Regions from separate parts of the Blastococcus sp. SYSU DS0973 genome, predicted to be linked through region 1. Evidence: riboswitches for the same ligand, from Rfam matches in the RefSeq annotation. Region 1 holds a riboswitch; the other holds the start of a gene.
What was found. Region 1 has a riboswitch for S-adenosylmethionine ahead of thrC (threonine synthase). Riboswitches for the same ligand answer to the same signal wherever they lie in the genome.

Region 1 (15,742 bases):
TGGGCCAGCTCCGTCCCGGACCGGCTGGTCGCCGAGGGCCGGTACGGGGTGCGGGTCGGTGAACCCCTGGAGACGGCGAGGGCGGCGCTCGAGGCGCGGCTGGCCGAGGTCTGCGCGGCGCACCCGTGGCTGGCCGCGCACCCGGTGCGGCTGACCTGGACCGGCGGCGCCTTCGCCAGCGGCGAGCTGCCGGCCGGCTCCCCGCTGCTGCCCGCGGTCAGGTCCGCCGTGGTCGACGCCGGCGGCGCCGAGCCGGCCGAGCGCGCCATCGCCGCGGGCACCGACCTGCGGCTGTACGCCGCCGCGGGCATCCCCACGCTGCACTACGGCCCGGGCGACCTGCACCTCGCGCACGGGCCGCTGGAGTCGGTACCCGTGGCCGCCCTGGTCACCGCCGCCCGCGCGTTCGCCCTGCTCGCGCTGCGCACGTGCGGGGTCCTCCGGTGAGCGGCCCGGTCGGCTTCGAGGCCTGGGCCGCGCTGGCCGGCGACTCCCCCACCTCGCGCACCGAGTGGGCCGCCGTCGTCGCCGCGTGGAGCGAGCCGCACCGCCGGTACCACGACCTGGCACACCTCGCGGCGGTCCTCGGCCTGGTCGAGCGGCTGGTCGCCGACGTCCCCGACCCCGACGCCGTGCGGCTGGCCGCCTGGTACCACGACGTGGTCTACGACCCGCGGCGCAGCGACAACGAGCAGACCAGCGCCGACCGCGCCCGCGCGGGACTGCGCGGGCTGGTCCCCGACGAGCGGGTCGAGGAGGTGGTCCGGCTGGTGCTGCTCACCGCCGGCCACGACGTGGCACCGGGCGACGCCGCCGGCGCGGCGCTCTGCGACGCCGACCTGGCGGTGCTGGCCAGCCCGCCGGCGGCCTACGCGGGCTACGCGTCGGCCGTCCGCGCGGAGTACGGGCACCTGGACGACGAGACGTTCACCGCGGGGCGGATCGCCGTGCTGGAGCAGCTGCTCGCGCTGCCCCGGCTGTACCGGCTGCCCGCCGCCGCGGAGTGGGAGCCGCTCGCCCGCGCGAACCTGAGCGCGGAGCTCACCCTGCTGAGGCAGCGGGCCGACGGGGCTTCCGGAGCCTGAGCCCGGCCGCGAGCAGGCGCTGCAGCAGCTCCCGGCACTCGACCGGCTGCGCTCCCGCCGCGACCGCGACGTCGTACAGGTCCTCGGGGATGTCGTAGTGGTCGCCCTGGAAGGCCCGCCGCGGGATGCCCAGCTCCGCCGCGACGAAGGCGTGCAGCTCCTCGTAGCTGACGTCGCTGACCAGGTGGGACCAGCGGCGGCCGCGCCAGGGCCACACCGGGGAGTCGATCAGCACGGCCACGGGAGGCAGTCTGCCGCGCCCCGACTAGCGTCTGCCCGGTGAGCGAAGAGATCCGCTGGGGAGTCGTCGGACCGGGCCGCATCGCGGAGAACGTGGTGCACGACTTCGCGCACGTGCCGGGCGCGCGGGTCGCGGCGGTGGCGTCGCGGTCCCAGGAGCGGGCCGACGCCTTCGCCTCCCGGCACGGCGTGGAGCGGGCGCACGGCTCCTACGCGGCGATCATCGCCGATCCGGACGTCGACGTGCTGTACCTCGCCACCCCGCACCCGCAGCACCACGCGCTCGCGCTGGCCGCGCTGCGCGCCGGCAAGGCGCTGCTGGTGGAGAAGTCGTTCACCGCCACCACCGCCGGCGCCCTCGAGGTCGTGGACCTGGCCCGGGAGACCGGCGTCTTCGCCATGGAGGCCATGTGGACGCGGTTCCAGCCGGCCGTCGTCGCGGTACGCGAGCTCATCGCCGACGGCGCCATCGGGGAGGTGCGCTCCGTGCAGGCCGACCTCGGCGTCGCGCGCGAGTACGACCCCGCCGACCGGCTCTTCGCCATGGAGCTCGGCGGTGGCGCGCTGCTCGACCTGGGCGTCTACGTCGTCTCCTTCGCCCAGATGCTGCTCGGGACGCCGGAGCGTGTCGTCGCCGCCGGTTCGCTGTTCTCCTCGGGGGCCGACGCCGACGCTGCCCTGCTCCTCGACTTCGGCGGCGGCCGCACGGCCTCGCTCACCACCTCGCTGCGCAACGCCCTGCCGGGGCAGGCCCGGGTGTTCGGCACCACCGGCTGGATCGACGTCCTCCCCCGGTTCCACCACCCGGCGACGTTCGTGCTGCACCGCACCGGCACCGAGCCCGAGACGATCACGAAGCCCCCGGCCGGCACCGGGTACGCACACGAGCTGATCGAGGTCACCGACTGCCTGCGGGCGGGCCGGACCGAGAGCGCCGTCATGCCGCTGGCCGACACGCTCGTCGTGCAGGACGTGCTGGGCCAGGCTGGGGAGCAGCTCGGCGTCCGGCACGCCGAGGCGGTCGACGTCCTGTGATCGTCGTGACCGCCGCCGGCGGCTCCACCGGCACCGCCGTCGTCCGTGCCCTGCTGGCGCGCGGGAAGCAGGTGCGCGCCGTCGTCCCCTCGCGCCGGCCGCGCCCGCAGCTGGACGCCCTCGGCGCCGAGGTGGTCGTCGGCGACCTCACCGGCGACCTGTCCGCCGCGTGCGCCGGCGCGGACGCCCTCTACCTGATCTGGCCCAACTTCGACCCGTCGGAGTCCACCGGCGCCCCCGCGGTCCTCACCGCCGCCGCCCGCGTGGGGGTGCGCCGGCTGGTCTACCACTCGGTGCTGCGGCCGCAGGTCCGTGCGATGCCGCACCACGCGGCGAAGGACCTGGTCGAGGAGGCCCTCGACGGCGCCGTCGCGGGGACGGCGGCGCGGTGGCGGGTGCTGCAGCCCTGCGCCTACGCCGACAACCTCGACGGTCAGCTGGCCGGAGCGGCGGAGAGCGGCGAGCTGCGCAGCCCGTGGGGCCTGGAGAAGGCGCAGTCCTTCGTCGACCTGCGCGACGTCGCCGAGGCCGCGGCGGTGCTGCTCACGGCCGACGGGCTGGACAGCGGCACCTTCGAGGCCGTGGGGCCCGAGGAGCTGACCGCACCCGACGTCGCCGACCTGCTGTCCGCCCGCTTGGGGCGCCCCGTCGCCGCGGTCGACGCGCCCGCCGGCGACGACGGCACCTACGCCGGTCACTGCCGCACCGCGATGTTCGACTGGTACCGCGCGCACGGGTTCACCGGCAGCCCGCGGGTGCTCACCGACCTGCTCGGCCGATCACCGCGCACGTTCGCCCAGCACCTGGCCGACGCCCCGACCGGGTAGCGCCCGTCCGGGTGAATCGGGCCGCACCGCTACAGCCGCCCCCACCTGGTGCCGATACCCGTTCGAAGCGCCGCATCCGCGGTTCCCGTTCGGAAGGGATTGCACCCATGGCACTGCTCGAAGGGCTCGCCGCCGTCGTCGCCAAGATCGCCGGTGCCGGCACCGCGGCGCAGGTGGCCACCGGCCTGGGCATCGCGGCCGCGGGGGTGACCGGCGCCGGTGCGGCCGGCGCCCTGCCCGCCCCGGTGCAGGACACCGTCGCCTCCGCCGTGCAGACCGTGACGCCGTTCGACTTCCCCCGGTCCGACGACCTCGCCGTTTCCGCCCGCTCGACCGACGACACCGCCGAGGTCGAGACCGAGACCGAGACCGAGACCGAGGAGCTCACCGAGGTCGAGTCTGGGTCCGGGACCCAGGACGCCACCGAGGTCCAGCCCGAGGAGATCACCGAGGACGGCGGCGAGGACAGCGACCGCCGCGGGCTCGACAACGCCATCGCCCACGCCGACGAGCACGCGCAGAAGGCGCTCGCCGCGGCCCAGGAGCGCCAGGCGGCCCACGCCGCGGAGAAGACCGCGCGTGCGGCCGAGAAGGCGCCGAAGGGCACCGAGAAGGCCGCCCGCGACGCCGACGAGCAGGTCGAGGAGAGCGCCGAGGAAGCCGACGGGGCCGCGGCGGGCGCAGGGCGGGGCAACGGCGAGGGCAACGGCAAGGGCAAGGACAAGGGCTGACCGGAACCGTCAGACCGGGGGGACTTCCACCGGCGCCCAGGCCAGACCGGTCGCCTGGTCGGCCGTGGGCACCCGCGTCGGCGTGCCTCCGGCCCGGCGCACCGCGTCGGCGAACAAGCACGCGTCGATGACCGCGGCGCAGCCCGGGTCGTTGTTGAAGTAGACGAGGACGTCGTCCTCCCCGTACCTGGCGGCCAGCCGGTCGGCCCACCGCTGGAGGGTCTCCGGCCGGTAGCGCCAGTTCTCCAGCCCGGTGTGGAACCTCAGGTATCCCCAGTCGGCGGTGCGCCAGAGCGGGGCGACCGGCTGCTCCATCCGATCGGCCCAGCACAGCGCCGCGCCGTAGCGCTCCAGGAGCGCCCGGATCTCGTCGGTCCACCACGACTCGTGCCGCGGCTCCACGGCCACCCGCGTCCCGCTGGGGAACTGGGCCAGGCAGGTGCGCAGCAGCTCCGGGTCGGCCTTCAGTGTGGGCGGCAGCTGCAGCAGGATCGTGTCCAGCTTGGCCTCCAGACCCGCCGCGCGGCCCATCAGCCGGGCGACCGGTTCCTCCGGCTCGCGCAGCCGCTTGATGTGGGTGAGGAACCGGCTGGCCTTGACCGCCCACCGGAAGTCCGGTGGCGTGCGCTCGCGCCACTTGACGAACGTCTCCCGCTCGGGCAGCCGGTAGAAGGCGTTGTTGCTCTCGACGGTGGCGAAGTGCTCGACGTAGTGCTCGAGCCAAAGCCGCTGCGCCAGCTTCTGCGGGTAGAAGGCGCCGCGCCAGTCGCGGTACTGCCACCCCGACGTCCCGATGATCACCGTCACGCCCGACCGCTACCCCGCGGTGCGCGGGCTGACGCGACGGCAGCCGCCTGCCCCCCGTATTGGGGACAGGTCGCCCCCCTGCGCTCGGCTGCCCGCAGCGGTGCCCGCGGGCCACTGTTCCGTCCACGAGACCGGCCCGCGACCCGATCGCCGGGTACCCGACTGGCACGGTGGGTGCGCTGGAGGCTCCGGAGAACACCGGCCCGTGGGACATCACGATCGACCCGGCGCCCGCGACGGCTCCGACCACCATCTGGATCAAGTCCAGCAACGGAGCGGTCGCCGGTCCCTTCACCGTCGAGATCCGGTGACCCGGTCCTGGATGGGCTGTCACCCCCGCCAGGGGTGAGCCCGCCCGGGACGCACCACAACTGAGCACCCCGAGGGCCCGTCACCAGCCGGTGGCGGGCCCTCGGCCTGCTCCGGACGACGGGGTGGGGTCGGGGCCCGGCCGACGCCCCCGCACGCTCTGGTGACCTCTGTCTCGGCACCCGGGACCACCACGTCGTGGCCCCGGAACGCCGACAGGGGCGGCCCGCTGGAGAGCGGACCGCCCCTGCCGGGCAGTGCTGGTACTACGAGGGGGCCGGACTCAGAAGTCCATGCCGCCCATGCCATCGCTGTTCGGCATGGCCGGAGCGTTCTTCTCCGGCTTGTCGGCGATGACGGCCTCGGTGGTGAGGAAGAGCGCCGCGATGGAGGCGGCGTTCTGCAGCGCCGAGCGGGTCACCTTGGCGGGGTCGATGATCCCGGCCGCGACCAGGTCCACGTACTCGCCGGTGGCGGCGTTGAGGCCCCAGCCGGTCTCCGAGTTGCGCACCTTCTCCGCCACGACGCCGCCCTCGAGGCCGGCGTTGATGGCGATCTGCTTCAGCGGGGCCTCGAGCGCGACGCGCACGATGTTGGCACCGGTCGCCTCGTCACCCTCGAGCTCGAGCTTGTCGAACGCGACGGCCGTGGCCTGCGCGAGAGCGACGCCACCACCGGCGACGATGCCCTCCTCGACGGCGGCCTTGGCGTTGCGCACCGCGTCCTCGATGCGGTGCTTGCGCTCCTTGAGCTCCACCTCGGTCGCGGCGCCGGCCTTGATGACGGCGACGCCACCGGCCAGCTTGGCCAGGCGCTCCTGCAGCTTCTCGCGGTCGTAGTCGGAGTCCGACCGCTCGATCTCGCTGCGGATCTGGTTGACCCGCCCCTGGATCTGGTCGGTGTCCCCGGCACCCTCGACGATCGTCGTCTCGTCCTTGGTGACGACGACCTTGCGGGCGCGGCCGAGGAGCTCGATACCGGCGGTGTCGAGCTTGAGGCCGACCTCCTCGCTGATGACCTGGCCACCGGTGAGGATGGCGATGTCGCCCAGCATGGCCTTGCGGCGGTCACCGAAGCCCGGGGCCTTGACGGCAACGGACTTGAAGGTGCCACGGATCTTGTTCACGACCAGGGTCGCCAGGGCCTCGCCCTCGACGTCCTCGGCGATGATGGCCAGCGGCTTGCCCGACTGCATGACCTTCTCCAGCAGCGGGAGCAGGTCCTTGACCGAGCTGATCTTGCCGTTGACGACGAGCACGTACGGGTCGTCGAGGACGGCCTCCATGCGCTCGGCGTCGGTGACGAAGTAGGGCGAGATGTAGCCCTTGTCGAAGCGCATGCCCTCGGTGAGCTCGAGCTCGAGCCCGAAGGTGTTGCTCTCCTCGACGGTGATGACGCCTTCCTTGCCCACCTTGTCCATCGCCTCGGCGATGAGCTCACCGATGGCGGGGTCGGCGGCGGAGATCGACGCGGTGGCGGCGATCTGCTCCTTGGTCTCGACGTCCTTGGCCGTGGAGAGGAGGTACTCGGTGACCGAGGCGACGGCCTTCTCGATGCCCTTCTTGAGGGCCATCGGGTTGGCGCCGGCGGCGACGTTGCGCAGACCCTCGCGCACGAGCGCCTGGGCGAGCACGGTGGCGGTGGTGGTGCCGTCACCCGCGACGTCGTCGGTCTTCTTCGCGACCTCCTTGACGAGCTCGGCCCCGATCTTCTCCCACGGGTCCTCGAGCTCGATCTCCTTGGCGATGCTCACACCGTCGTTGGTGATCGTGGGGGCGCCCCACTTCTTCTCCAGCACGACGTTCCGGCCCTTGGGGCCGAGGGTCACCTTGACGGCGTCGGCGAGGGTGTTCATGCCCCGCTCGAGGCCGCGGCGCGCCTCTTCCTCGAAGGCGATCATCTTGGCCATGTGGTGGTGTCCTCCATGCATCGATCGCTGCACGGCCGGGTTCGGCGCCCGCGACGGACGACACCAGCGACGTGGACGCTCCGTCGGCCCACGGACCGGTGCCTCACCGTTCCGACCTGATTGGCACTCAGGAGCCCCGAGTGCCAGAAACGAGTCTGGCACTCCACCTTGGCGAGTGCAAGAACGGGGGGTCGGCCGGCCTCCCTGCGGGTGGCCTGACGTGCACGGAGGCCCGGCTCCCCGAGCGGGGAACCGGGCCTCACGGGTGGTGCGGTGCGTCGTCCGGAGGACGACAGGTCACGCAGAGCGGACGGCGTCGGCCTGCGGCCCCTTCGACCCCTGGACGACCTCGAACTCGACGCGCTGACCCTCGTCGAGGCTCTTGTACCCGTCCATCTGGATGGCCGAGTAGTGGACGAAGACGTCCTGGCCGCCGTCGACGGCGATGAAGCCGAAGCCCTTCTCGGCGTTGAACCACTTCACGGTGCCCTGTGCCACGTGTGCTCCCACGTTCGTGCGTGCGGACGGCTCCTCCGGATCGGGGAACCGGGTCCACCTCTTCCGCCCGCTCGAACACGAACATGGAACTGGATCCGCGCGAGAAGGTACATCAGGAAAGGCCTGGTCGCGGTCATCTTCGCCCGATCGATACCGGCCCCGTCCCGGGCGCCGCCCGGACCCTCCGACGGATGCGGAGGGCGGCGTCCTCTCTCAGTCGATGAGGCCTGCGGCCCGCACCGACTTCAGGGACGGCTCGACGCGGTGCGTCGGACCGACGACCGGCTCCAGCGGGTCGAGGGTCTTCAGGCCCTCGCCGGTGTTGAGGACGACGGTCTCCTTGGCCGGGTCCAGGAGCCCGCCCTCGACGAGCTTCCGCAGCACCGCGACGGTCACGCCGCCGGCGGTCTCGGCGAAGACCCCGGTGGTGCGGGCGAGGTCGCGGATCCCCTGGACGATCTCGTCGTCGCCGACGCGGGCCACGGCACCGCCGGTGCGCCGGATGGCGTCCAGCGCGTACGGGCCGTCGGCCGGGTTGCCGATGTTGAGCGACTTGGCGATGCCGGTGGGCTTCACCGGCTTTACGACGTCCCAGCCGTTGTCGAAGGCGGTGGCGATCGGGTCGCAGCCGGCCGACTGGGCGCCGAAGATCGTCCACTCCGTGGCCTCGACGATGCCGGCGGCGGTGAGCTCCCGGAAGGCCTTGTCGACCTTGGTGAGCAGCGAGCCGGACGCCATCGGGATGACGACCTGCGCCGGGATCCGCCAGCCGAGCTGCTCGGCGATCTCGTAGCCCATCGTCTTGGAGCCCTCGGCGTAGTAGGGCCGGACGTTCTGGTTGACGAAAGCTGTGTCCTCGAACTCGTCGGTCTCGGCGAGCTCGCTGGTCAGCCGGTTGACGTCGTCGTAGGAGCCGTCGACGGCGACCAGCGTCTGGCCGTAGACCGCCGACTGCACGACCTTGCCCGGCTCGAGGTCGGCCGGGATGAAGACGAAGGACGGCAGCCCCACCCGGGCGGCGTGCGCGGCCACGGAGTTCGCCAGGTTGCCGGTGGAGGCGGCGGCGATCTTCTTGTAGCCCAGGCCCTTGGCGGCGGTCGCCGCGAGGCTGACCACCCGGTCCTTGAACGAGTGGGTGGGGTTGGCCGAGTCGTCCTTCACCCAGAGTCCGCCGGTCAGGCCCAGCTCGGCGGCCAGCCGGTCGGCACGCACCAGCGGGGTCATGCCCGGGTCGAGGGACACGCGCTCGGCGGGATCCTGGCCCACGGGCAGCAGGGCGACGTACCGCCAGATGTTCTGCGGGCCGGCCTCGATCTGCTCACGGGTGACCGCGCGCATCAGCTCGGGGTCGTAGTCGACCTCCAGCGGGCCGAAGCACTCGGCGCAGGCGTGCTCGGCGATCAGCCCGAAGGTGGCGCCGCAGTTGCGGCAGACCAGCCCGCGGGCCGGACACGGCGGGGTGGGGCCGCCTGCCGACGAGTCGGCCTGAACGGAACCGGGAGCGGTGAGAGTCATGCGACGACTACCTCCTCATCTTCCCCGCAGCGGGCCGTCGAGCCGCGCGGGACGGAATTGGCACCTCCCGCCGCGCTGCTCCATGAGATCGCTGCGCGGACGGCGGTTGCCGGGGCTTCATCGGGCCGTGTCCCTCTGCCCCTCTGGATGAGTGAACGATCCGAAGCATACCCGCGGGCGGTACGGCACCTCGCGGCGGACAGGATGAGGGCGTGACAGCGCGCATCGTCTACACCGATCTCGACGGCACCATGGTCGGCCCACGCGGCTCCTTCTGGCACACCGCCGGCCGGGAGCTGACCGACGGCCCGGCCGGCGCCCTGCTCGACCTGCACCGCGCCGGGGTGGCGTTGGTGCTGGTCAGCGGCCGGACCTACGAGCAGGTGGTGGAGGCCGCGCGCATCTTCGCCGCCGACGGCGCCATCGCGGAGCTCGGCGCCACCATCGGTTGGGGCTCCGGGCGGCACACCCACCGGCTGCGCGGCGAGCTGCCGGCCGGCTACGGCGACCGCACGCCGATGGACGTGATGGCCGAGCTCGGCGTGGTCGAGGACCTCGTCGCCGCGCACCCCGGCCGGCTGGAGTGGCACGCCCCCTGGCACGCGACCCACCACACCGACGCGCTGCTGCGCGGCCGGGTGGATCCGCTCGCCGTCGACGCCTGGCTGGCCGAACGCGGGGCGGGGTGGCTGACGCTCAAGGACAACGGGGCCATCCCCGCGTCGTCCCGGTTCGGCCTCCACGACGACCCGGCGCCGCCGCGGGTCTACCACCTGATGCCGCGCGGCATCTCCAAGGGGGCGGCGATCGCCTGGGACCTGGAGCGCCGGGGCCTGTTCCCCGACGACGCCGTGGCGATCGGCGACAGCCTCAGCGACCTGGACATGGCCCCCGCCGTGGGCCGGCTGTGGATCACCGCGAACGGCGGGGCGGTCGACGGGATGGCCGCGGCGCTGGCCGCGGTCCCCAACGCCTCGGTGACCGCCGCCGCCATGGGCGAGGGCTGGGCCCAGGCGGTGCGCCAGAGCCTGTGAGCCGGCGTTCTGTGCACGAACGGTCGCCTCGGGCAGTCTGGGACGACCGTTCGTGCACGAACTGCTGTCAGCTGGTCACGTCTCTGCGGGCGAAGTGGCGGAACCCGAGCGCCGTGAAGACGGCGATGTAGACCAGCGACTGGATCACGCCGCGGAACAGGTCGCCGTCGTCGACCGGCGTCTGCAGCAGGTCGGTCCAGGCGAACTCCTCCGCCGTCGGGAACCAGTCGCGGATCGACCCGAGCTGCTCCACCTGGTCGAGGATGGCGAAGACGAACATGGTGAACACCGCGCCACCGACCGCCGCCAGCGGTGCGTCGGTGATCGTGGAGAACCAGAACGCCAGCGCGCCGACGACGAGCAGGTGGACGGCGAGGTAGCCGAGCATCCCGGCCAGCCGCAGCATGCCCTCGCCCTGGTCGATCCCCACACCGACCGGCGTCCTGATGTCGTCGAAGCCGAACGCGATCCCGCCGGCGACCACCGCGACCGCGGCGAGCGTGACCAGCGCCGCGACCGACTGCACCAGCGCGGCCAGCCACTTCTGCCGGAGCAGCCGCATCCGGGGGATCGGCGTGGCCAGTGCGTACCGCAGCGAGCCCCACTGCGCCTCGACGGCGACGGTATCGCCGAAGAACAGCGCGTAGACCACGACGAGGAAGAAGCTGGTCGTCGCGAACAGCACGAACAGGGTGAAGTTCAGCCCGCTCGCCGTCGCGACGTCGACCAGGTTGATCCGGCTGTTCTCCGCCGCCTCCTCGCTCGCGCCCAGCTGCAGTGCCGCGATGAGCACCAGCGGCAGCGCGATCATGAGGGCGAAGACACCGAGGGTGCGGCGGCGCTTGAACTGCCGCCGCAGCTCCACCGACAGCCGCAGCGTGCGCTCCGGCCGGTAACCGGCGACCGCGCCGGTCGGCTGCACGTGGTCGGTCGTGGTCATCAGCTCTCCCCCACCAGGGCCAGGAAGGCGTCCTCGAGCCGCCGTCGCGGCGTGAACTGCTCGACGGCGATGCCGACCGACACCAGCGCCTGCAGCACGTCGGCGCGGCGGGCGCCGTCCAGCTCGGCGACCAGGCCGTCGTCGCCGCGCGCGGCGGTGACCCCGGGCAGCGACGAGAGGACGGCGATCGCCCGGTCGGTGTCGGCGTCGTCGGCCAGGCCGACGAGCACCGAGCCTCCGGCGCCGACGATCTCCTCCACCGTGCCCTGCGCGATCTTCTGCCCCTTGGCCATGACCACCACGTGGCTGCAGGTCTGCTCGATCTCGCTGAGCAGGTGGCTGGAGACGATCACGGTGCGCCCGGTGGCGGCGTAGGAGCGCAGCACGTCGCGCATCGCGTGGATCTGCGGCGGGTCGAGCCCGTTGGTCGGTTCGTCGAGCACGAGCAGATCGGGCAGCCCGAGCATCGCCTGGGCGATCGCGACCCGCTGGCGCATGCCTTGGCTGTACCGGCGCACCGGCCGGTCGATGGCCGCGCCGAGGCCGGCGACCGCGAGGGCCTCGTCCATGTGCGCGTCCTCGGCCGGCCGGCCGGTGGCGGCCCAGTAGAGGCTGAGGTTGTCCCGGCCCGACAGGTGCGGCTGCAGGCCGGTGCCCTCCACGAAGGAGCCGAGCCGGGACAGCACCGGGGCGCCGGCACCGGCGGCGTGCCCGAAGACGCTGATCCGCCCCTCGGTCGGCCGGATGAGTCCCATCAGCATGCGCAGCGACGTGGTCTTGCCGGCACCGTTGGGCCCGAGCAGGCCGAGCACCTGGCCGCGCCGCACCTCGAACGACAGGTCGCGCACGGCGACGAAGCCGTCCTTGTAGGCCTTGGTCACGCCGGTGAACCGCAGCGGGACGTCCTCGCCGTCCGGCTCCACCTGCGAGGTCTGCCGGCGCCGCCGGCTCCCCCACCAGCGGGCGGCCAGCCAGCCGAGCAGACCCAGACCGGTGACGACGGCGAGCAGCACCCACCAGCGCGAGGTGCCGCCGGTCGACTCGCTCCGGCCGCTGACCTCGGGCGCCGCGAGCTGCGTCTCGCCCGCGGCCACGCCGTTCGCGGCGCCGGCCGAGGCCAGGCCGACGGAGTAGACGGCCGCCTCGTCGGGCAGCGCGAAGGCCTGGTCGGTGGAGGACACCAGCACCCGCATCCGGTGGCCGGCCTCGAAGCGGTGCACGATCCCCGGCAGCGTGACGCCCACCCGCGTCGGGGCAGTCGGATCGGTGGAGAGGCCGGTGAGCGCGAGGGGCGCGACCAGGCCACCGGGCAGCGTGGTGGCGCCGTCGGGACCGACGTCGTAGAGCTTGGCGAACAGCGTCGCCGAGCCGCTGGGCGAGGCGACCACGAGGTCGACGGTCGAGGCGCCGACGACCTCGACGGCCTCCTCCAGCGGAGCGCTGTCGAAGGCGGCGTACTGGCCGGGGATCTCCGCGGTCGACCCGCCCAGGGCGGAGGTCAGCGCACCGAGCCCCGGCACGGTGGTGAGGGCGGCCGGCGTGCCACCGGCCGGGGTGACGACCGGCTGCACGGGCCCGGAGACGGTCACCGACCGGCGGGTGGCCGGCTCCGCGCCGTCCAGCCCGGGGTAGGCCTCCGCGGCGACGGTCTGGCCGCCGCCCTGGACCCGGCCGGTCGTGGCGCCCAGCCCGGTGGGCGCCGGGAACTCGAAGCCCGTGCCGGGGTCCTCGCCCTGTCCCCGCAGGTGCCAGTCGAACCAGCCGGCGATCTGGTCACGCAGCTCCTGCCTCTGCCGGTCCGACGAGGACGCGTCGTGGCCGCCGGCGAACCAGACCACCTTGACGGGGGTCCTGTCCGCGGCGATGCCGCGCGCGTTCGCGTCGGCCTGGCCGAGGCCGAAGAGCGAGTCCTGGGTGCCCTGCACCAGCAGCGTCGGCACGTCGATGCGGTCGAGCACGCCGTCGGGGCTGCTGCGGTCGAGCACTGCGGCCACCTCCGGCGTGAGCGTGCCCGAGGCCGCGGCCGTCTGGTACGCCTCGCACACCTCGACCCGGAACCGGCCGCAGGTGAGCAGCAGCCCGGCGGCCTCCGGGTTCTCGGCGGCCTGCTCGAGCAGCGCGGGCGGGAGGGCGCCGAGGGAGGCACCGCCGGCCGCCCCGCCGGCGCCACCGAGCGCGTCCAGCAGGCCGCCCGAGGAGGAGCCGATGCCGAAGAACAGCCCGGACCACAGCCGCTTGTAGACACCGGCCGCCTCCGTCTGGGGGACCGCGGCCACCGTGTCGGCCGGCGTCTCGCCGGTCTGCGACGGGAAGAGCGCGGTGGTCAGGGAGTTCCAGGTGATCTGCGGCGCGATGGCGTCGACCCGCTGGTCGTAGGCGGCGCCGAGCAGGGCGAGCGCACCGCCGTAGGACCCGCCGGCCACCCCCACCCGCGGGTCGCCGTCGGCGTCGAGCTCGACCTCCTCGCGCTCGGCCAGGAGGTCGAGCAGCGTGGAGAGGTCGGCGATCTCGTAGCGCGGGTCGTTGAGCCCGATCCGGCCGGTGCTCTCCCCGAACCCGCGAGCCGAGTACGTGAGGACGACGTAGCCGCGCCCGGCCAGGTCGGTGGCGTCGTCGGCGACCGACCGCTTGCTGCCGCCGAAGCCGTGCGCGAGCACGATCGCGGGAGCCGGGTCGTCGGTGTCCGGGAGGTAGAGGGTGGTGTCGAGCTCGACGGCGTCCTCCCCGGAGCCCGACGGCACCCGGGCCACCTCGGTGCTGACCTCCGCGGCCGCCGCCGGGGGCGCGAGCACGACCAGACCGGTCGGCAGGGCGAGGGCGAGCAGGGCGGCGGCCGAGGCGCGCGCTGCGGAGCGCGGGCGGGGACGCACGAGCCCGCGGAGGGAGCGCACGAAGCGCCCAACGGCCGGGTGCCCGCCCGTGTTCCGGTAGCCCGGGGCGACCGGGGTCAGGGCTGCCAGTTGCCCGTGGCGACGACGACCAGCCCGGGCGCCGGGACGTCGGCGACCTCGAAGAAGCGGGGCGCGGGGCCGGCGAGGTCGGGGAACTGGTCGATCAGCTGCAGGGCGGCCTGGCGCTGCTGCTCGTCGCCCTCGGTGAAGAAGACGGTGGTGGTGGCGACGTCCGCGCCGGGGTAGGCGCCCACGCCGGGCGACTCCCAGCCACCGGCGACGACGACCCCGGAGATCTTGCCTGCCAGCCCGGTCACGTTGGTGGCGTTGAGGACGGTGACCGGGACCCGGACGGGGGTGGTGACCGGCGGCTCGACGGGAACCGGGTCGACGGTGAGCGGCGGCAGGGCCGCGCTCGGCGGGGCGACGGTCGGCACGCTGGGCGGGGCCGACGCCGACTGGGCCGCCGCCTCCTGATTTTCGGGGGAGGTGACCGTGTAGACGCCGAGGACGGTGCCGGCGACGACGGCCATGGCCACCAGGCCCGTGAGGACGCGGCGCGGCTTGCGCTCCGGCTCGTCGTCGAAGATCACCTCGGGGGTGCCGTTGCGCTTGGCGGCCTTGCGGCGCGCGGCGTCGGCGGCCTGGCGCTCGGCGCGGTAGGCGGCCCGTCCGCCCTTGACCGGGCCGGTCACAGCGCCGTGGACGAGGTCTGCGGCCGCGCGGTCGTCGAGGTCGTCGTACGTGGCCTCGAACTCGGCTTCGGGCTCCGCCGCCTGGCCACCGCGGGTCGTCCTCCGCTCCGGGATGGCGGTGGTGGGCGGCGCCACCGGCCCGCGCAGCACGTCCGCGCCGGTGTCCGCGCCGAGCCGGGAGCGGCCGGTGTCCTCGGTGCGGGAGGGCTTGGTCCAGTCCCCGTAGGAGGACGACGGCGCACCCGACGGCGTCGTCTGGCGCGGGACGCGCGGCACGCGGGGTGCGGGGGCGTGCCCGCCGGAGCCGCGGCTCGGGCCGGTGGTGGCGAGGGGCTCGTCGTCGACCAGGACCGACGAGGCGGGGCGGGGGGCGGCCGGGGTGGGTGCGCCGAAGAGCGCGTCGCCCGCGCCGGCCGGCGAGAGGAGGTCGGCGCCGCGGACCGGTGCCGCGGACTCCTCCCGCGGCTCGGGCGTGGGCACCGCGCGGAACGGGGCGACGCTGGTGAGCGGCGCGGACGCCACGGCAGGACGGGGCACGGCAGGACTGGGCACGGCCTGACGGGGCGCGGCCGGGGCGGCGGATGCGGCCGGGCGGGCACCGGCGGGGACCGGGGGCAGCGGCAGCCGGGAGCGCGAGACCTGACGCGCGGCCTCGCCGGCGGGCGTGCTCAGCAGGGCGTCCCGACGGCGCTCGGAGCGCTCGCGCCCCGGAGCCGTGGGGTGGTCGCTCAGGCGCACGTCCGCGTCGGGCCACAGACCGTCGGGGGCATCCGTCCTGCGCCGCCCCACGGTCGCAGAAGGGTTCCCTCGACCTAGTTCGTCACTGCCTGACGCGGCGTGCCTGCCCACGGTCACCGAATCTAATCGATGCGATTGGCCTTGCCCAGGATCTGCGAGGAACGCGTCCGCTGCCGCGCCGTGCGCAGCCGGCGGAGACGCCGGACCAGCAACGGATCGACGGCCATCGCTTCCGGACGGTCCACCAGTGCGTTGAGCGCCTGGTAGTACCGGGTCGGCGTCGTGCCGAACAGGTCGCGGATCGCCGTCTCCTTGGCACCGGCCCGCCGCCACCACTGCCGCTCGAAACCGAGCATGTCGTGCTCCCGCCGGGACAGCGCTGCGCCGCCGACCTGCGCGGTTCCCTCCCCTGACCCCTCGGCCCGGGGCGGGGAGACCACGGGGGCTGGGTCGCTGCTCATGGTTCGTCCATCTCCTGCCACGCTCCG
Region 2 (15,742 bases), on a different contig from region 1:
TCCAGGCTGGCGGGGCGCGGCGCAGCGCACCTGGGCACGGCACCCCCGCTGGGGCCTGGCTCTGCGGGCGGCCGTCGCGGCGACGATCGCCTGGTGGCTGGCCCAGCTGGTCCCGGGCCCGCTCTCGGACTACCCGTACTACGCCCCGCTCGGCGCGGTCATCGCCACCACCGCGTCGACCCTGGCCGGTTCCGTTCGCTCGTCGGTGCAGACGGTCGCCGCCATCGCGCTCGGCGCCGGGGTCGCGCTGGCCGGCGACGCGCTGATCGACCAGCGGCTGCTCACCCTCGCCGTGGTCGTCGCCGTGGGGGTGGTGCTGGCCGGGTGGCAGCGGCTGGGCAGCTCCAGCAGCTGGCTGCCCACCTCCGCGATCTTCGTGCTGATCCTCGGCAGCGAGAACACGACGGCGTACGTCCTCGGCTACAGCGGCCTCACCTTCCTGGGCGCGCTCGTCGGCGTCGCCGTGGCCGCGGTCGTCCCGCCACTGCCCCTGGCGCCCGCGCAGCAGACGCTCGCCACGCTGCGCGAGGCCCTGGCCGGCCAGCTGGACGACCTCGTGGAGGGGCTGCGACAGGAGCACCCGCCGACGCAGGTCGAGTGGCGCAGCCGGATCCACACCATCGACCCGCTGCTCGCCCAGATGCGGGCCGCCGTCCAGCAGACCGACGAAGCCCGCCGGGGCAACCGCCGCGCGTCCCGGTACCGGAGGGCCGCCGACCGGCAGTACCGGCAGGCCAGGGCGTTGGAGAGCCTGACGCTCCTCGTCGAGGACCTCACCCTGCTGATCGCCGAGACGGAGATCGCCGACCGCGAGCAGGTGCCGCTGGGGCGGCAGCTGCGTCCGCCGGCGTCCCGGGCGCTGGCCGCCCTGGCGGCGGTGCTCCGGTCGGTCGACGGCGCGACGGCCGATCCCGGCACGACCCGGGATGCCTACGCCGCGCTGGACGACTTCACCGCCGAGCTGCGCCGGGCCCGGGTCACCACCGACGACGACCTCTTCGAGGCGGGGAACATCGTCGAGAACCTCCGCCGGTCGCTGGCCGCGGTCCGCCCGCCGGAGGTCACCGCGTGACCCTCGACCAGGTCGAGGCTCGGAGGTGACGGGCGTGGAGAGACGCATGGGGGATCGGCCGGCTGGCCCGGGAGTCGGGCCTGACGGTGAGCGCCCTGCGGTTCTACGACGGTGCCAGGGTGCTCGTGCCGGCGCACGTGGACCCGTGGAGCGGCTACCGCTGGTACAGCGACGAGCAGGTCGTCGTCGCCCGGCTCCTGGCCCGGCTCCGGCCCGGAGACCCCGTGGCCATCGCCCGCACGAGGCCCCGTTCGTGCACCAACGGTGCCTCGTGCGCCCCGGAGACAGCCGCTCGTGCACGAACGGCTGTCCGGCGGGTCTCAGGCCAGCGGGCTGCGCGGGAGCAGGCGGTCGCTGATGATCCGCTTCTGGATCTCGCTGGTGCCCTCGAAGATCGTCGTCAGCCGGGCGTCGCGCCAGTGCCGCTCCACCTGCCGCTCGGTGGTGTAGCCGTTCCCGCCGTGCAACTGCATGGCCTGGTTGGTCACCCGCACCGACATCTCGGTGGCCTCGAGCTTCACCATCGACGCCTCCTTGGCCACCGGCAGCCCGAGGTCGAGCAGGTGCGCGACCTGTCGGTAGAAGGCCCGGGACTGCTCGATCTGCGACGCCATCTCGGCGACGGCGAACCGAAGTGCCTGGAAGTCGCCGATCGGGTGGCCGAACTGCTCGCGCTCCTGCAGGTACAGGATCGAATCCTCCAGCGCGGCGCGGGCCAGCCCGACCGCCCGCGCCGCGGTGTGCACCCGGGCGGTGTTGAGGAACTTCTGCGCCTCGGCGAAGCCGGCCTGCTTCGCGGCCTCCCCCTCCTCCGCGCTCTCCTCGCGGGCGGCCCGCGCCTCGTCGATGACGTTCTCCCGGGGGATGCGGACGCCGTCGAACGTCAGGTCCCAGGTGAGGAAGCCGTGGTAGCCGATCTTGTCGATCGGGTGCCCGGAGAGCCCCTCGGGGAACTCGCCCCGCTTCTTCTCCAGCAGCAGGTTCAGCAGGCCGGCCGACCGGGACTCCCCCGGCGCCGGGTCGCGCTCGCGCACCAGCACCTGGATGAAGTCGGCGGCCTTGGCGTTGCCGCACCAGCGCTTGCGCCCGGTCACCACCCAGTCGTCGCCGTCGAGCACCGCTCGGGTCGAGACGCCGGCGAGGTCGGAGCCGGCGTCGGGCTCGGAGAGGGCGATGGCCCCGATCCAGTTCCCCCGGGCGCTGCGGGCCATCAGCTCGTGCCGGCGGTCGGCGTCGAGGACCGCCGTGCCGAGCCCCTGGGAGCGGGCCAGGATGCTGGCCGTCGACATCCAGGCCCGGGCCAGCTCCTCGCTGACCATGCAGTACTCGAAGACCCCGAGCCCCAGGCCGCCCTGCTCGGCGGGCACGGTGATGCCGAAGTACCCGAGCTCCGCCAGCCGGGCGAGCAGGGACGACGGGATCTCGCCCTTCTGCGGGTCGAGCTCGTCGGCGACCGGCAGCACCTCGTCCACGGCGAACCGGCGGGCCTGCTCCTGCAGCCTCTCCCGCTCGGGGGTGTGCCACGGCGGCAGCACCGCGGGCGGCTGGGGCTGCCAGACCTCGTTCTCGCTCGACGCCATCGTCGGCCCTCCTCGCTCAGGGCGGCTGATCGCAACCACCGTGGCGGCTGGACGTGCCCGCCGCACGCCTCGGTCATCCGTGCAGGTGATCAGCCTCACCCGCTGCGCTGCGCGGCCCGTTCAGGAGCTGATCCGCTCCTGCGCCAGCCGGATGTAGTGCTCGACCAGCGAGGCGTCGTCGACGGCGCCGGTGTTGACCGCCCTCGCCGGGTCGACGCCCTGGAACAGCTTCTTCAGGGGCACCTCCAGCCGCTTGCCGGTGCGGGTGTGCGGCACGCCGGGGACGGCGATGATCTCGTCGGGCACGTGCCGGGGTGACGCCTGCTCCCGGATCGCCGTCCGCAGCTGCGCCTGCAGCTCGTCGGTGAGCTCCTCGCCCGGCGCGAGTTGGACGAACAGCGGCATCCAGTAGCCGCCGCCGGGCAGCTCGACGCCGAGGACGACGCAGTCGACGACCGCCGGAACCGACTCGACCGCGGCGTAGATGTCCGCCGTCCCCATGCGCACGCCGCCTCGGTTGAGGGTCGAGTCCGACCGACCGGTGATGATGCAGGTGCCGCGCTCGGTGATCTCCAGCCAGTCGCCGTGCCGCCAGACGCCGGGCCACGGCTCGAAGTAGGCCGCGCGGTAGCGGGAGCCGTCGGGGTCGTTCCAGAAGTGCAGTGGCATCGAGGGCATCGGCTCGGTCACGACCAGTTCGCCGAGCTCGCCCACGACCGGCCGGCCGTCCTCGCCCCACGACTCGACGGCCACGCCCAGCATCGGGCGCTGCAGCTCTCCCGCGGTGACCGGCAGCAGGGGCGCGCTGCCGATGAAACCGGTCACGACGTCCGTGCCGCCCGACGCGGAGGTCAGCTGCACGTCGGTGCCGACGGCGTCGTAGACCCAGAAGTACGAGGCCTCGGGCAGCGGGGAGCCGGTGCAGCCGAGCACGCGCAGCGCGGAGAGGTCGTGGTCGTCGCCGGGACGGACGCCGGCCTTCTGGCAGGCGCCCAGGTAGCCGGGGCTCGTCCCCAGGAAGGTGATCCCGACCTCCGCGGCGAGGGCGAACTGCGCGTCCACCGTCGGGTAGGCGGGCGCCCCGTCGTGGACCACCGCCGTGGCGCCCGACAGCAGCGAGGACACGACGACGTTCCACATCATCCAGGCGGTGGACGTGTACCAGTAGAAACGGTCGCCGGGCGTCAGGTCCTGGTGCAGCAGCCCCCACTTGAGGTGCTCCAGCACCACCCCGCCGTGGCCGTGCACGATGCCCTTCGGCAGCCCGGTGGTGCCCGAGGAGTAGAGGATCCACAGCGGGGCGTCGAACGGCATCGGCTCGAACGCCGGGTCCTGCTCGTCGGCGACGGCCTCGGCCCAGGGCAGCGCGCCGTCGGGCAGCTCGTCCGCGAAGAGCCGGGGGACGGCGATCGTCGTCCGCACCGTCGGCAGCGCCGCCCGCAGCTCGCCGACGACGTCGCGCCGGTCGTGCTCCCGCCCGTTGAAGCGGTAGCCGTCCACGGCCACCAGCACCGTGGGCTCGATCTGGGCGAACCGGTCCAGGACGGCGCGGGTGCCGAAGTCCGGCGCGCAGCCCGACCACACCGCTCCGATCGAGGCCGAGCCCAGGAAGGCCACGATCGCCTCGGGCACGTTGGGCAGGTAGCCCACGACGCGGTCGCCCCGGCCCACCCCGAGCCGGCGGAGCGTGGCGGCGAACGCGCCCACCTGCCCGCGCAGCGCTGCCCAGGAGACCTCCACCGGCTCGCGGTCCTCGGCGACGGCGATGATCGCCGGGTGCTCCTCCGTGGCGTGCCGGAGCGCCTGCTCGGCGTAGTTGACCGTCGTCCCGGGAAACCAGACGGCGCCGGGCATGCTCCGGTCGGGGAGCACCCGCTCGTCGGGGACGCCGGGGAGCACGCCGGTCCACTCCGCGACGTCGCCCCAGAACTGGTCCAGGTGCTCGACCGACCAGCGCCACAACTGGTCGTAGTCGACCGGATCGCCGAAGGACAGGCCGCGGCGCTCCGCCACCCAGCGGGCGAACGCGGCGATTCGGGTGGCGCGGGCGGACTCGGGGGTGGGCTGCCAGAGGATCTCGGGAGCGGGCACGCCCGCACGATGCCATCCTGGGCGCGCGACGGCCACGGCGTCGCCGTCCCCGGACCGCAGGAGGCCCCGTGCTGCCCGAGCCCACCGACGAGCGCAACGTCCTCGGCGGACCACTGGAGCCCTGCGGCACCGACCCGGTCACGGGGTTCTACCGCGACGGCTCCTGCACCAGCGGTCCCGAGGACCGGGGCCGGCACACCGTCTGCGCCGTCGTCTCCACGGAATTCCTCGCCGTGCAGCGGGAGCTGGGCAACGACCTGAGCACCCCGCGCCCGGAGTACGGCTTCCCGGGGCTGCGGCCGGGCGACCGCTGGTGCGTCGTGGCCACCCGCTGGCTGCAGGCCTACCAGGCCGGGGCGGCGTCGGGGGTCGTGCTCGCCGCCACCAACGCCCGGGCGCTGGAGGTCGTCCCGCTGGAGGCGCTGCGCCGGTACGCCGTCGACGTGCCCGACGACATCGGCGACCTCAGCTGACGCCCGGTCGGAATGAACCCCCCGCCGGGGGCGCTGGCGCCGGCATGAGCGACCTCCTCGACGTGCCCGTGACCACGCTGCAGGGCACCGCCACCACGCTGCGGGAGCTGGCCGGCGGGCGCGCCACCCTGGTCGTCAACGTGGCCAGCCGCTGCGGGCTCACCCCGCAGTACACCGGTCTGGAGGCGCTCCAGCAGCAGTACGGCCCCCGCGGCTTCACCGTCATCGGCGTGCCGTGCAACGAGTTCATGGGCCAGGAGCCCGGCACCGCCGAGGAGATCGAGCAGTTCTGCTCGGCTACCTACGGCGTCACCTTCCCGCTCACCGAGAAGGTGGACGTGAACGGCCCGGGCGCGCACCCGCTGTTCCGGCAGCTGACCGCTACCCCGGACCTGGACGGGGCGGCCGGCGACGTGCAGTGGAACTTCGAGAAGTGGGTGATCGACGGGACCGGCCGGGTGGTCGCCCGCTTCCGGTCGCGCACCGAGCCCGACGCCCCCGAGGTCCGCGCCGCGATCGCGTCGGTCCTCCCGGGCTGACCGCGGCCCGGCACCTCGACGTGGTTCGGCGAGGTCCGGCGGGAGCGCCTAGGTTCTCCCCATGGCCGATCTGCGCTTCTGGTTCGACCCCGTCTGCCCGTTCGCCTGGATGACCAGCAAGTGGGTCCGCATGGTGGCGGAGCAGCGGGAGTACGCCGTCGAGTGGCGGTTCATCTCGCTGCGGCTGCTCAACGCGCACATCGACTACGACGCCCACTTCCCGCCCGAGTACGAGGCCGGGCACACCGCGGGCCTGCGGCTGCTGCGCATGGCCGCCCGCACCCGCGAGGAGCACGGATCCGACGCGGTCGGCCCCCTGTACGCGGCCCTCGGCGCGCAGATCTTCGAGACGCCGAACGAGCCGGGTCACGAGGTGCGCCGCGGCACGCGCGAGTTCGTCGAGCCGATCCTCGCCGAGGTCGGGCTGCCGGCCGACCTCGCCGCCGCCCTCGACGACGACTCCTGGGACACCGCGCTGCGCGCCGAGACCGACGAGGCGCTGGCGCTGACCGGCAAGGACGTCGGCACGCCGATCCTGCACTTCCGGCCGCCGGAGGGGGTGGCCTTCTTCGGGCCGGTCATCAGCCGGCTGCCCGGCGAGGACGAGGCCGTCGCGCTCTGGGACCACGTCGTGGGGCTCGCCTCGTTCCCGGGCTTCGCCGAGCTCAAGCGCAGCCTGCGCGAGCGGCCCCAGCTGCCCGCGTTCGGGGTGCGGCCCGGGGAGTCGGGCGTGCAGGAGGACTGGCACGGCGGGAGCCGCCGGCAGAAGAAGTGACCCCGCCGGACCGCCTCGCCCACCGAGTCACGGGGAAGGCGACGGCTGGTGGATCGCCAGGGCGGCCGACGACGTCACGCCCCGGGTAAGAGCCCCCGGCTCCGCCTCACGACGACAGCGGGGCGCCTCACGACGACAGCGGGGCCGGGGTCTCCGGTACCGGTGGCTGGGTGGTCCGCGCCGTCTGCGCCAGTGCGATCCCGGTGAGGACGACGGCGCCGCCGGCCACCTGCCAGCCGGTGAGCACCTGCTGCACCCACAACCAGGCGACCACGGAGGCGAACACCGGTTCGGCCGTGGCCACCAGCCCGGCCGCGGTCGGCGACAGGTGGCGCAGCGCCGCGATCGACAGCCAGAACGGCATGACCGCTCCCATCACCGCGATCCAGGCCACCAGCACCCACAGCGGCAGCTCCAGTGAGCCCATCGAGACGGGCACGTCGCGGCCGAGCACCCCGGCGTCGAACTGCCACCACGGCGCGGCGACCGCCCAGAAGACCGCAGCCGCGACGAAGGCCCAGCACGTGAGGGTGACCGGGTCCCGCGACACCGTGCCCCGCTCGCCGATCAGGTAGTAGGTCGCCAGGGCCACGGCGGCGCCGAGACCTGCCGCGACGCCGATCAGGTCCAGCGAGCCCTCTCCGGTCCAGACCCCGGTGACCAGGGCCAGCCCGGACAGCGACAGCACCAGCGCCGCCCACACCCGGCTGCGCACCTTCTCCCGGCGGACCAGCCACACGTAGACGGCGATGAGCACGGTCCCGGTGAACTCGAAGACCAGCGCGATGCCCACCGGTAGTCGTCCGATGGCCACGTAGAAGAGGTACTGCGTCATCGCGATGCCGATGACACCGAGCACGGCGAGCAGCGGGAGCTCCCGGCGGGTGACCCGCAGCCGGCCCGGGGCCACGACCAGCAGCACCGCGAGCAGGGCCACGGCCGCACCGGTGCACCGCAACGCGGTCAGCCGCGGGGCGGAGATGCCCGCCTGCAGGGCCAGCGTGGACACCGTGCCGTTGACGGCGAACAGGCCTGCGGCCACCAGGGTGAGCGCATACCCCAGCGCGGGGCGGGCGACGCGGTCCACCCGCGCACGGTAGCGGGCTACCCCCGTCGAGCCGCCTACCGGTTCAGAACAGGGCCAGCTCCTGGACCGGCGGGCGTGGCGCGGGACCGGACGCGGTGAAGGCCTCGTCGAGCCCGGTCGCCTCGAACACCCGCCACACCGACGGCTGCACGTTCCGCAGGAGCAGCTCGATGCCCCGCTGCTGGCACCACCGCCGGACGGCGATCAGCACCGATAGGCCTCCCGAGCCGATCGAGGGCACCCCGCCCAGGTCGAGTTCGAGCACGGTGCAGCCGGCCAGCGGGCGCGCGGCGACGAACGCCTCCAGCCGCGGAGCGGTGACCAGGTCGATGTCGCCCTCGACCACCACGAGCGCGTGCCCGCCGGCGGTCTCCCACTCCAGCCGCAGCGCGGCCGGCTCGGGCGGCTGCGACACCCACCACGGCCGGCGCCGTCCGGGCGGCCTCGCCAGCCGCCGCGCCCCGTCCCACTCGTGCGCCCGCACCATGTCCGTTCCCCCACCTGCCGACGGCCCGACCCCCCGTCGTCCGGACCGTAGGCAGCCCGCCCCGGCGATACAACGGATTCCGGTACGGCATCGACCGGTGTGCCACACGGCGGGCGCGCTGTCACGCGTCGTCATCGGGCGATCCGCCTCCGTCCGCCCGCCCCGGCCCGGATACCCGGCGCACACGGGAGACAGCGGCCCGGCGAGACTCGCGGTCATGGACGTGCCCGAGGCCCTCTACCTGCCCGACGGCGACGGCTTCACCGCGACCGCCCTCACCATCGGCCCGTGGGACGCCGGACACCAGCACGCCGGGCCGCCGGCCGCGCTGCTGCTGCGCGCGGCCGAGCAGGCGAGCGGGATCGCGGGCGGCCAGACCGTGCGCATGGCCTACGACATCCTCGGGCCGGTGCCGGTCGGCCCGGTACGGGTGACCACGTCGGTGGTTCGCCCGGGCCGCCGGATCGAGCTGGTCGAGGCGGTGCTCGACAGCGGCGACGGCCGTCCGCTCATGCGCCTGTCGGCCTGGCGGATGCGGTCCCGTGACGACGCCGCTCCGGCGACCGCGCAGCCGCACCCCGCGCCGGCCGGACCGGAGGAGAGCCGGGCCGAGCGCGCGGCGTTCTTCACCACCGAGATCGCCTACCACCGGGCCCTGGACTGGCGGTTCGCCGCCGGGACGTTCAACGGCCCGGGGCCCGCGACCGCGTGGACCCGGCCGGAGTGCACGCTGGTCGCCGGGGAGCCGATGACCCCGCTGCAGCACCTGCTGGTCATGACCGACGCCGCCAGCGGCATCTCCGCGAACCTGGACTGGACGCAGGCCACGTTCGCCAACGTGGACCTGTCCGTGGCGCTGCACCGCCCGCCGCGGGGCGAGTGGCTCGGCATGGACGCCACCACGGTGCACGGCGGAACTGGAGGGGCGCAGTGCCTCGCCGTCCTCTTCGACGCCGCCGGGCCGATCGGCCGGTCCACCCAGTCGTTGTTCGTGGAGCCCCGCCCGCCGGCGTGAGTCATCTCTCCGTGCTGCTGCGGCGCAGGTCAGCGGCCCGTCGCGCGGCCGCGACCGCGGTACCGGCCGGGACCGGTTGGCATCGACGGGCACCGGTGCGCACTGTGGAAGGATCGTCTTCCCCACGATCGGAGCCTGCTACCCGTGGACGCGTTGAGAGAGCTGCTGGACTGGCTGTCCGGGCGGGGTCTCGAGGTCGTGTTGATCATCCTCGGCTCGGTGCTGCTCACCCGGTTCGTGGCCTGGGCCGGAACGCGGATCACCGACCGGATCGACCGCAACTCCACCGGCGGCGACGCGCTGGTCCGCTCCGAGGCGGCCAAGCACCGGCACTCGCTCACCCAGGTGCTCACCTGGGCGGCGATCGTGCTCATCTACTCGATCGCGGTCTTCTTCGTCCTGGACCGGCTCGGGGTTCCGGTCACCGGCCTCGTCGCGCCGGCCACGGTGCTCGGCGTCGGCCTGGGGTTCGGCGCCCAGCGCATCGTCGGTGACGTGCTCGCCGGGTTCTTCATCATCACCGAGCGGCAGTACGGGTTCGGCGACGTCGTCTCCATCCAGGTCCTCGGCGGTGGCGACCCCGCCACCGGAACGGTGGAGGACGTCACGCTGCGGGTGACCCGGGTGCGCTCGCCCGACGGCGAGGTCGTCACGGTCCCCAACGGGCAGATCGTCAAGGTCGTCAACCTGTCCCGCGACTGGGCCCGCGCCGTCGTGGACGTGCCGGTGCCGACGAGCGTCGACGTCAACCGCGCCAACGAGATCCTGCGCCAGGTCGGCCGGGACGCGTTCCGCGACCCGGCGATGCGCCCGCTCCTGCTCGACCCACCCACCGTCATGGGCGTGGAGACCCTCGGCCTGGACGAGGTGAACGTGCGCGTCGTCGCCCGCACCCTGCCGGGCAAGCAGTTCGAGGTGGGCCGCGACCTGCGCGCCCGGGTGGTGCAGGCGTTCCGCAGCCAGGGCATGCAGGTGCCGCAGCCGACCACCAGCGCGCCGTCCGGCGACGGCGCCACGACGGTGCAGGAGGGAGTCCGATGAGCAGCCCCGACCACGGCCGGGCCGGCGACGGCGTCCCCGGCGAGCCCACGGTGAGCACCGCCCCCGCCACCACCGGCACCGCGGCGCCCGACGTCGTCCCCGCCCACCGCTGGTGGTCGTCGATCCCGCGGCACCTCGGACGGGCCCGCACCTCCACCGTGGTGCTGGTCGTGCTGTTCCTCTCGATCGGCGCGCTCTACCTCAACGTGCGTCCGCCGGCTCCGGGAACGCCGGCCTCCCGTGAGGAGACCGTCGAGCAGACCGAGCCTGCGGAGATTGAGCCGACCGGGACCGCGCCCGCGGAGACGACCACCGAGCCCGTGCCGACGACCGAACCGTCGGGGCCGACCACCCGGTCGAGCACCCCGACCACCACCGGCTCGCCGTCCCCGGGCACCAGCGCCACCCCGACGGCTCCGGGGGCCACCGAGCCGGTGCCCACGGGCGGATCGGCCGGGCCGGGCGACGAGGCCTCGCCGGAGTCGCCGACCGACTGAGCGCCGGAAACCCGGTGTTTCACGTGGGACATCGCCTCGCCGGTCGGGGTCACCAGCCCACAGCACCCGGGCGGTGTGCAGGTGAGGAGGTCGACGTCCTAGGATCACGTCGGCTCCTGAGAGGCAGCGCGAAGCACCTGGCTGGCTGCCCGGCAACCTCTACTCCGTCCGAGGTGCTCCAGGGGAAGAGCCGGCCGGAAGGCGCCCGCCTCCGGCAAACGACGGAGCTCCCGTGCGCCGCGGGTCTCCGCGAGCGAGAGGAGACGGCGCATGAGCGACCCCGCGAGCTGGAGCTTCGAGACCCGGCAGATCCACGCCGGCACGAGCCCCGACCCCACGACCGGCGCCCGCGCGCTGCCGATCTACGCGACCACCGCGTACCAGTTCCGCGACACGCAGCACGCCGCGGACCTGTTCGCCCTGGCCGAGATGGGCAACATCTACACCCGGATCATGAACCCGACGCAGGACGCGCTGGAGCAGCGCGTGGCGTCGCTGGAGGGCGGCGTCGCCGCGCTCGCCGTCGCCTCGGGCCAGGCCGCCGAGACGCTGGCCATCCTCAACGTGGCCGAGGCCGGCGACCACGTCGTCGCGTCGGCCTCGCTCTACGGCGGCACTTACAACCTGCTGCACCACTCGCTGCCCAAGATGGGCATCACGGTCTCCTTCGTCGAGGACCCCGACGACCCGGAGAACTGGCAGTCGCTCGTCCAGGAGAACACCCGGGCGTTCTTCGCCGAGTCGATCGGGAACCCGAAGGGCGACATCCTCGACATCGAGAGCGTCGCCGGCGTCGCTCACCGGAACGGGGTGCCGCTGATCGTCGACAACACCATCGCGACGCCGTACCTGATCCGCCCGCTCGAGTTCGGCGCCGACGTCGTCGTCCACTCGGCCACCAAGTACCTGGGCGGGCACGGCACGGTGATCGCCGGCCTGATCGTCGACGGCGGCAGGTTCGACTGGACCGGCGGCCGGCACCCGATGTTCACCACGGCCGACCCGACCTACCACGGCGTGGTCTACGCCGACCTGGGGGCGCCGGCCTTCGCGCTCAAGGCGCGGGTGCAGCTGCTGCGCGACCTGGGCCCGGCGGTCTCCCCGTTCAACGCCTTCCTGGTGGTGCAGGGCATCGAGACGCTGTCGCTGCGCATGGAGCGGCACGTGAGCAACGCCCAGCGAGTGGCCGAGTTCCTCGAGGCCCACGACTCGGTCGAGCGGGTCAACTACCCGGGGCTGACCTCCTCGCCGTGGCACGCCGCCCAGCAGAAGTACGCGCCGAAGGGCGCCGGCGCCGTCCTCACCTTCGAGCTGCACGGCGGCGTCGAGGCCGGCAAGCGGTTCGTGGAGGCGCTGGAGCTGCACAGCCACGTGGCCAACATCGGCGACGTGCGCAGCCTGGTGATCCACCCGGCGTCGACGACGCACTCGCAGCTCACCCCGGAGGAGCAGCTCACCACCGGTGTGACGCCGGGCCTGGTGCGCCTGGCCGTGGGGCTGGAGGGCATCGAGGACATCCTGGCCGACCTCGAGGCGGGCTTCCGCGCCGCCAAGGGCGCCTGAGCGATGGGCGGGTGGGTCGAGGGGGACCCGGTCGGCGACCGGCACTTCCTCGACCTGCCCGCCCCGTTCCCGCTGGAGCGCGGAGGGACCCTCCCGGCCGTGCGGATCGCGTACGAGACCTGGGGAACGCTCGCGCCCGGCGGGGACAACGCCGTCCTGGTCGCGCACGCGCTCACCGGCGACAGCCACGTGGTGGGCCCGGCCGGACCGGGACACCCGACGGCCGGCTGGTGGAGCGGCATCGTCGGGCCGGGGGCGGCCCTGGACACCGACCGCTTCTTCGTCGTCTGCGCGAACGTCCTGGGCGGGTGCCAGGGCACGACCGGGCCGTCGTCGGCCGCGCCGGACGGCCACCGCTGGGGCTCGCGCTTCCCCGAGGTGACCGTGGGCGACCAGGTGCGCGCCGAGGGCGCGCTGGCCGACGCCCTGGGCATCGCGCGCTGGGCCGCCGTGGCCGGCGGGTCCATGGGCGGCATGCGGGCCCTGGAGTGGGCCGTGGCCGAGCCCGACCGGGTCGGCGCGCTGTTCTTCCTGGCCTCCGGCGCCGTGGCCTCGGCCGACCAGATCGGCACGCAGACGACCCAGCAGGCCGCCGTCCGGGCCGACGCGCGCTGGGCGGGCGGGAACTACCCGCTCGACGCCCCGCCGGTGGACGGCCTCGGGATCGCCCGGCGGATCGCCCACCTCACCTACCGCAGCGGGCTGGAGCTGGAGGCGCGCTTCGCCGCCCGCGTGCAGGCCGACGGCCGCTACGCCGTCGCGTCCTACCTGGACCACCACGCCGGCAAGCTGGCCCGCCGGTTCGACCCCGGCAGCTACGTGGTGCTCACCGAGGCCATGAACAGCTGGGACGTCGGCCGCGGCCGCGGCGGGGTCGAGGCGGCGCTGTCCCGGGTGACCGCCCGCGCGCTGGTGGCCGGTGTGGACACCGACCGGCTCTACCCGCTCGACCAGCAACGCCGGGTGGCCGACGCGCTGGGCGTGCCGCTGCGGGTCATCCCCTCGCCGTACGGGCACGACGGCTTCCTCATCGAGACCGGCGCCGTCGGGGCGCTGCTGGCCGAGCTGCTGGGTGCGGCGTGAACGCCGAGGAGCACGCGGACCTGGCCGCCCAGGTGGCCCGCGCCCGCGAGTGATCCCGGCGTCTGCGGGTGGAGCTCCGGCGTCGGCGACGGGACGCCGGCCCTGACCTCGGCGCGCTCCGCGCCGCGATCGCCCCCTCGCCGGGTGAGCCGCCCGGCCGGCGGTTAGCGTCGCGGCCGTGAGCCTCGACGTCGCCGCGCTGCGCGCCTCCTTTCCGTCGCTGGCCAGCGGCACCGCCCACTTCGACGGTCCGGGCGGTACCCAGGTACCGGCCGCGGTCGGCCGGGCGGTGGCCGCGGCCCTCACCGCCCCGGTCAGCAATCGGGGAGCGGTGACCGCCGCCGAGCGGTTCGCCGACGAGACGGTGCTCGGGGCGCGGGCGGCGATGGGCGACCTGCTCGGCACCGACCCCGCCGGCGTCGTCTTCGGCCGGAGCACCACCCAGCTCGTCTTCGACCTGGCCCGCACGCTGTCGGCCGGCTGGGGTCCGGGCGACGAGGTCGTCGTCACCCGGCTGGATCACGACGCGAACATCCGGCCCTGGGTGCTGGCCGCCGCCGCGGTCGGCGCCACGGTGCGGTGGGTGGGCTTCGACCCGGCGACCGGCGAGCTGACCGCCGACGACGTCGCCGCGGCGCTCACCGACCGGACCCGGCTGGTCGCGGTGACCGGAGCGTCCAACCTGATCGGCACCCGGCCACCCCTGGCCGCCATCGCCGAGCAGGTGCACGCGGCCGGCGCGCTGCTGGTCGCCGACGGCGTGCACCTGACCGCGCACGCCCCGGTCGACGTCCAGGCTCTCGGGGCCGACGTCTTCCTCTGCTCGCCGTACAAGTTCCTCGGCCCGCACTGCGGCGTCCTGGCGGCCGACCCCGCGTTCCTGGCGACGCTGCGGCCGGCCAAGCTGCTGCCGTCGACGGATGCGGTGCCGGAGCGCTTCGAGCTGGGCACGCTGCCCTACGAGCTGCTGGCCGGGACCACGGCGGCGGTGGACTTCCTGGCCGACCTCGGGGGCACCGGGACGCGCCGGGAGCGGCTCCTCGCGGCGATGGCCGCGATCGAGGAGCACGAGGACCGGCTCCGCGAGCGCCTGGAAGCCGGGCTGGCCGAGCTGCCCGGCGTCCGGCTGTGGTCACGGGCGGCGCACCGCACCCCGACCCTGCTGCTCACCTTCGACGGGCGGGACGCCGCCGACGCCTACCGGTTCCTCGCCGCCCGCGGCGTCAACGCACCGGCCGGGCACTTCTACGCCATCGAGGCCAGCCGGTGGCTCGGGCTCGGCGACACCGGGGGCCTCCGGGCCGGGCTGGCGCCCTACAGCGACGCCGACGACGTCGACCGGCTGCTCGACGGGCTGCGGGGGTGGCTGGCCGGCTGACGCTCAGCCCAGCCGCTGCACCCGGCGGGCGGACTTCAGGCGGTCGGTGTAGCTGATCGCGTTGCCCTGGATGTGCAGCTGGTCGTCGTCGGTCGCCTCGCGCATCACCTTCGCGGGTACGCCGGCGATGAGCGAGCGGGGCGGGAAGACCTTGCCCTGGGTCACGACGGCGCCGGCGGCCACGATGGAGCCGGAGCCGATGTGCGCGCCGTTCATCACGATGCTGCCCATGCCGACGAGCACGTCGTCGTCGATGCGCGCGCCGTGCAGCACCACCCGGTGCCCCACCGAGACCCGCTCGCCCACCACCAGGGGGAACCCCTCGTCGGAGTGCAGCGTGCAGCCGTCCTGGATGTTGGAGTCGGCGCCGATCTCGATGACCTCGGCGTCGGCCCGGGCCACCGCGCCGTACCAGATGCTCGACCGCGGGCCCATGGTCACCGCCCCCACCACGACGGCCGTGGGCGCCACGAACGCCTCGTCGTCGATGTGCGGGGAGCCGAACTCCAGGGCGCCGATGAAGTTGTCCGCCATACCGCCACCCCAGCACAAGCCGCTGCCCTCCGGCCAGCCGGGGCGGTCCGGGCGCGGGCGTTCTCGGCCACCCGGGTCAGATCAGGCCGTGCGCGTGCACCGCCTCGGCCACCTGCAGGAAGCCGGCCACGTTGGCGCCGAGCACCAGGTCACCGGGGGACCCGTACTCCTCGGCGGTCTCGTGGCAGCGGGTGTGGATGTCGCGCATGATCTCGGCCAGCCGGGCCTCGCTGTGCTCGAAGGTCCAGCGGTCGCGGGAGGCGTTCTGCTGCATCTCCAGCGCGGAGGTGGCCACGCCGCCGGCGTTGGCGGCCTTGCCGGGGGCGAACGCGATCCCCGCCTCGCGGAGGACCTTCACCGCCGACGGGGTGGCGGGCATGTTCGCGCCTTCGACCACGTAGCGGCACCCGTTGCGGGCGAGGACGCCGGCGGCGTCGCCGTCGAGCTCGTTCTGGGTCGCGCTGGGGATGGCGACGTCACAGGGGACGTCCCAGATGCTCCCGCCCGGCACGAAGGTGGCCGACGGC

Region 2: it holds a riboswitch for S-adenosylmethionine, as region 1 does, so the genes downstream of both, ACI791_RS15050 (bifunctional o-acetylhomoserine/o-acetylserine sulfhydrylase) here and thrC (threonine synthase) in region 1, are expected to answer to the same signal.

What each region holds. Positions count from the first base shown of each region.
Region 1 covers NZ_JBJHAN010000002.1:200,940-216,681, forward strand. Annotated here, with positions in the region: gene ACI791_RS04765 (ArgE/DapE family deacylase) at 1-447, shown strand, start outside; gene ACI791_RS04770 (HD domain-containing protein) at 444-1,085, shown strand; gene ACI791_RS04775 (DUF4031 domain-containing protein) at 1,042-1,326, opposite strand; gene ACI791_RS04780 (Gfo/Idh/MocA family protein) at 1,365-2,360, shown strand; gene ACI791_RS04785 (SDR family oxidoreductase) at 2,357-3,187, shown strand; gene ACI791_RS04790 (hypothetical protein) at 3,295-3,918, shown strand; gene ACI791_RS04795 (DUF72 domain-containing protein) at 3,928-4,725, opposite strand; gene ACI791_RS04800 (hypothetical protein) at 4,896-5,036, shown strand; gene groL (chaperonin GroEL) at 5,318-6,943, opposite strand; gene ACI791_RS04810 (cold-shock protein) at 7,241-7,441, opposite strand; gene thrC (threonine synthase) at 7,655-8,956, opposite strand; SAM riboswitch class I at 8,969-9,110, opposite strand; gene ACI791_RS04820 (HAD family hydrolase) at 9,169-9,990, shown strand; gene ACI791_RS04825 (ABC transporter permease) at 10,058-10,930, opposite strand; gene ACI791_RS04830 (alpha/beta fold hydrolase) at 10,930-13,800, opposite strand; gene ACI791_RS04835 (LytR C-terminal domain-containing protein) at 13,878-15,038, opposite strand; gene ACI791_RS04840 (DUF3263 domain-containing protein) at 15,377-15,715, opposite strand.
Region 2 covers NZ_JBJHAN010000009.1:90,865-106,606, reverse strand. Annotated here, with positions in the region: gene ACI791_RS15110 (hypothetical protein) at 1-1,072, shown strand, start outside; partial or broken gene ACI791_RS15105 (MerR family DNA-binding transcriptional regulator) at 1,126-1,272, shown strand; gene ACI791_RS15100 (acyl-CoA dehydrogenase family protein) at 1,393-2,652, opposite strand; gene ACI791_RS15095 (acetoacetate--CoA ligase) at 2,773-4,743, opposite strand; gene ACI791_RS15090 (DUF2237 family protein) at 4,812-5,216, shown strand; gene ACI791_RS15085 (glutathione peroxidase) at 5,261-5,755, shown strand; gene ACI791_RS15080 (mycothiol-dependent nitroreductase Rv2466c family protein) at 5,817-6,530, shown strand; gene ACI791_RS15075 (EamA family transporter) at 6,658-7,617, opposite strand; gene ACI791_RS15070 (STAS domain-containing protein) at 7,661-8,104, opposite strand; gene ACI791_RS15065 (thioesterase family protein) at 8,322-9,119, shown strand; gene ACI791_RS15060 (mechanosensitive ion channel family protein) at 9,264-10,160, shown strand; gene ACI791_RS15055 (hypothetical protein) at 10,157-10,657, shown strand; SAM riboswitch class IV at 10,770-10,884, shown strand; gene ACI791_RS15050 (bifunctional o-acetylhomoserine/o-acetylserine sulfhydrylase) at 10,928-12,220, shown strand; gene metX (homoserine O-acetyltransferase MetX) at 12,224-13,303, shown strand; gene ACI791_RS15040 (cysteine desulfurase-like protein) at 13,482-14,681, shown strand; gene ACI791_RS15035 (gamma carbonic anhydrase family protein) at 14,685-15,215, opposite strand; gene gdhA (NADP-specific glutamate dehydrogenase) at 15,292-15,742, opposite strand, start outside.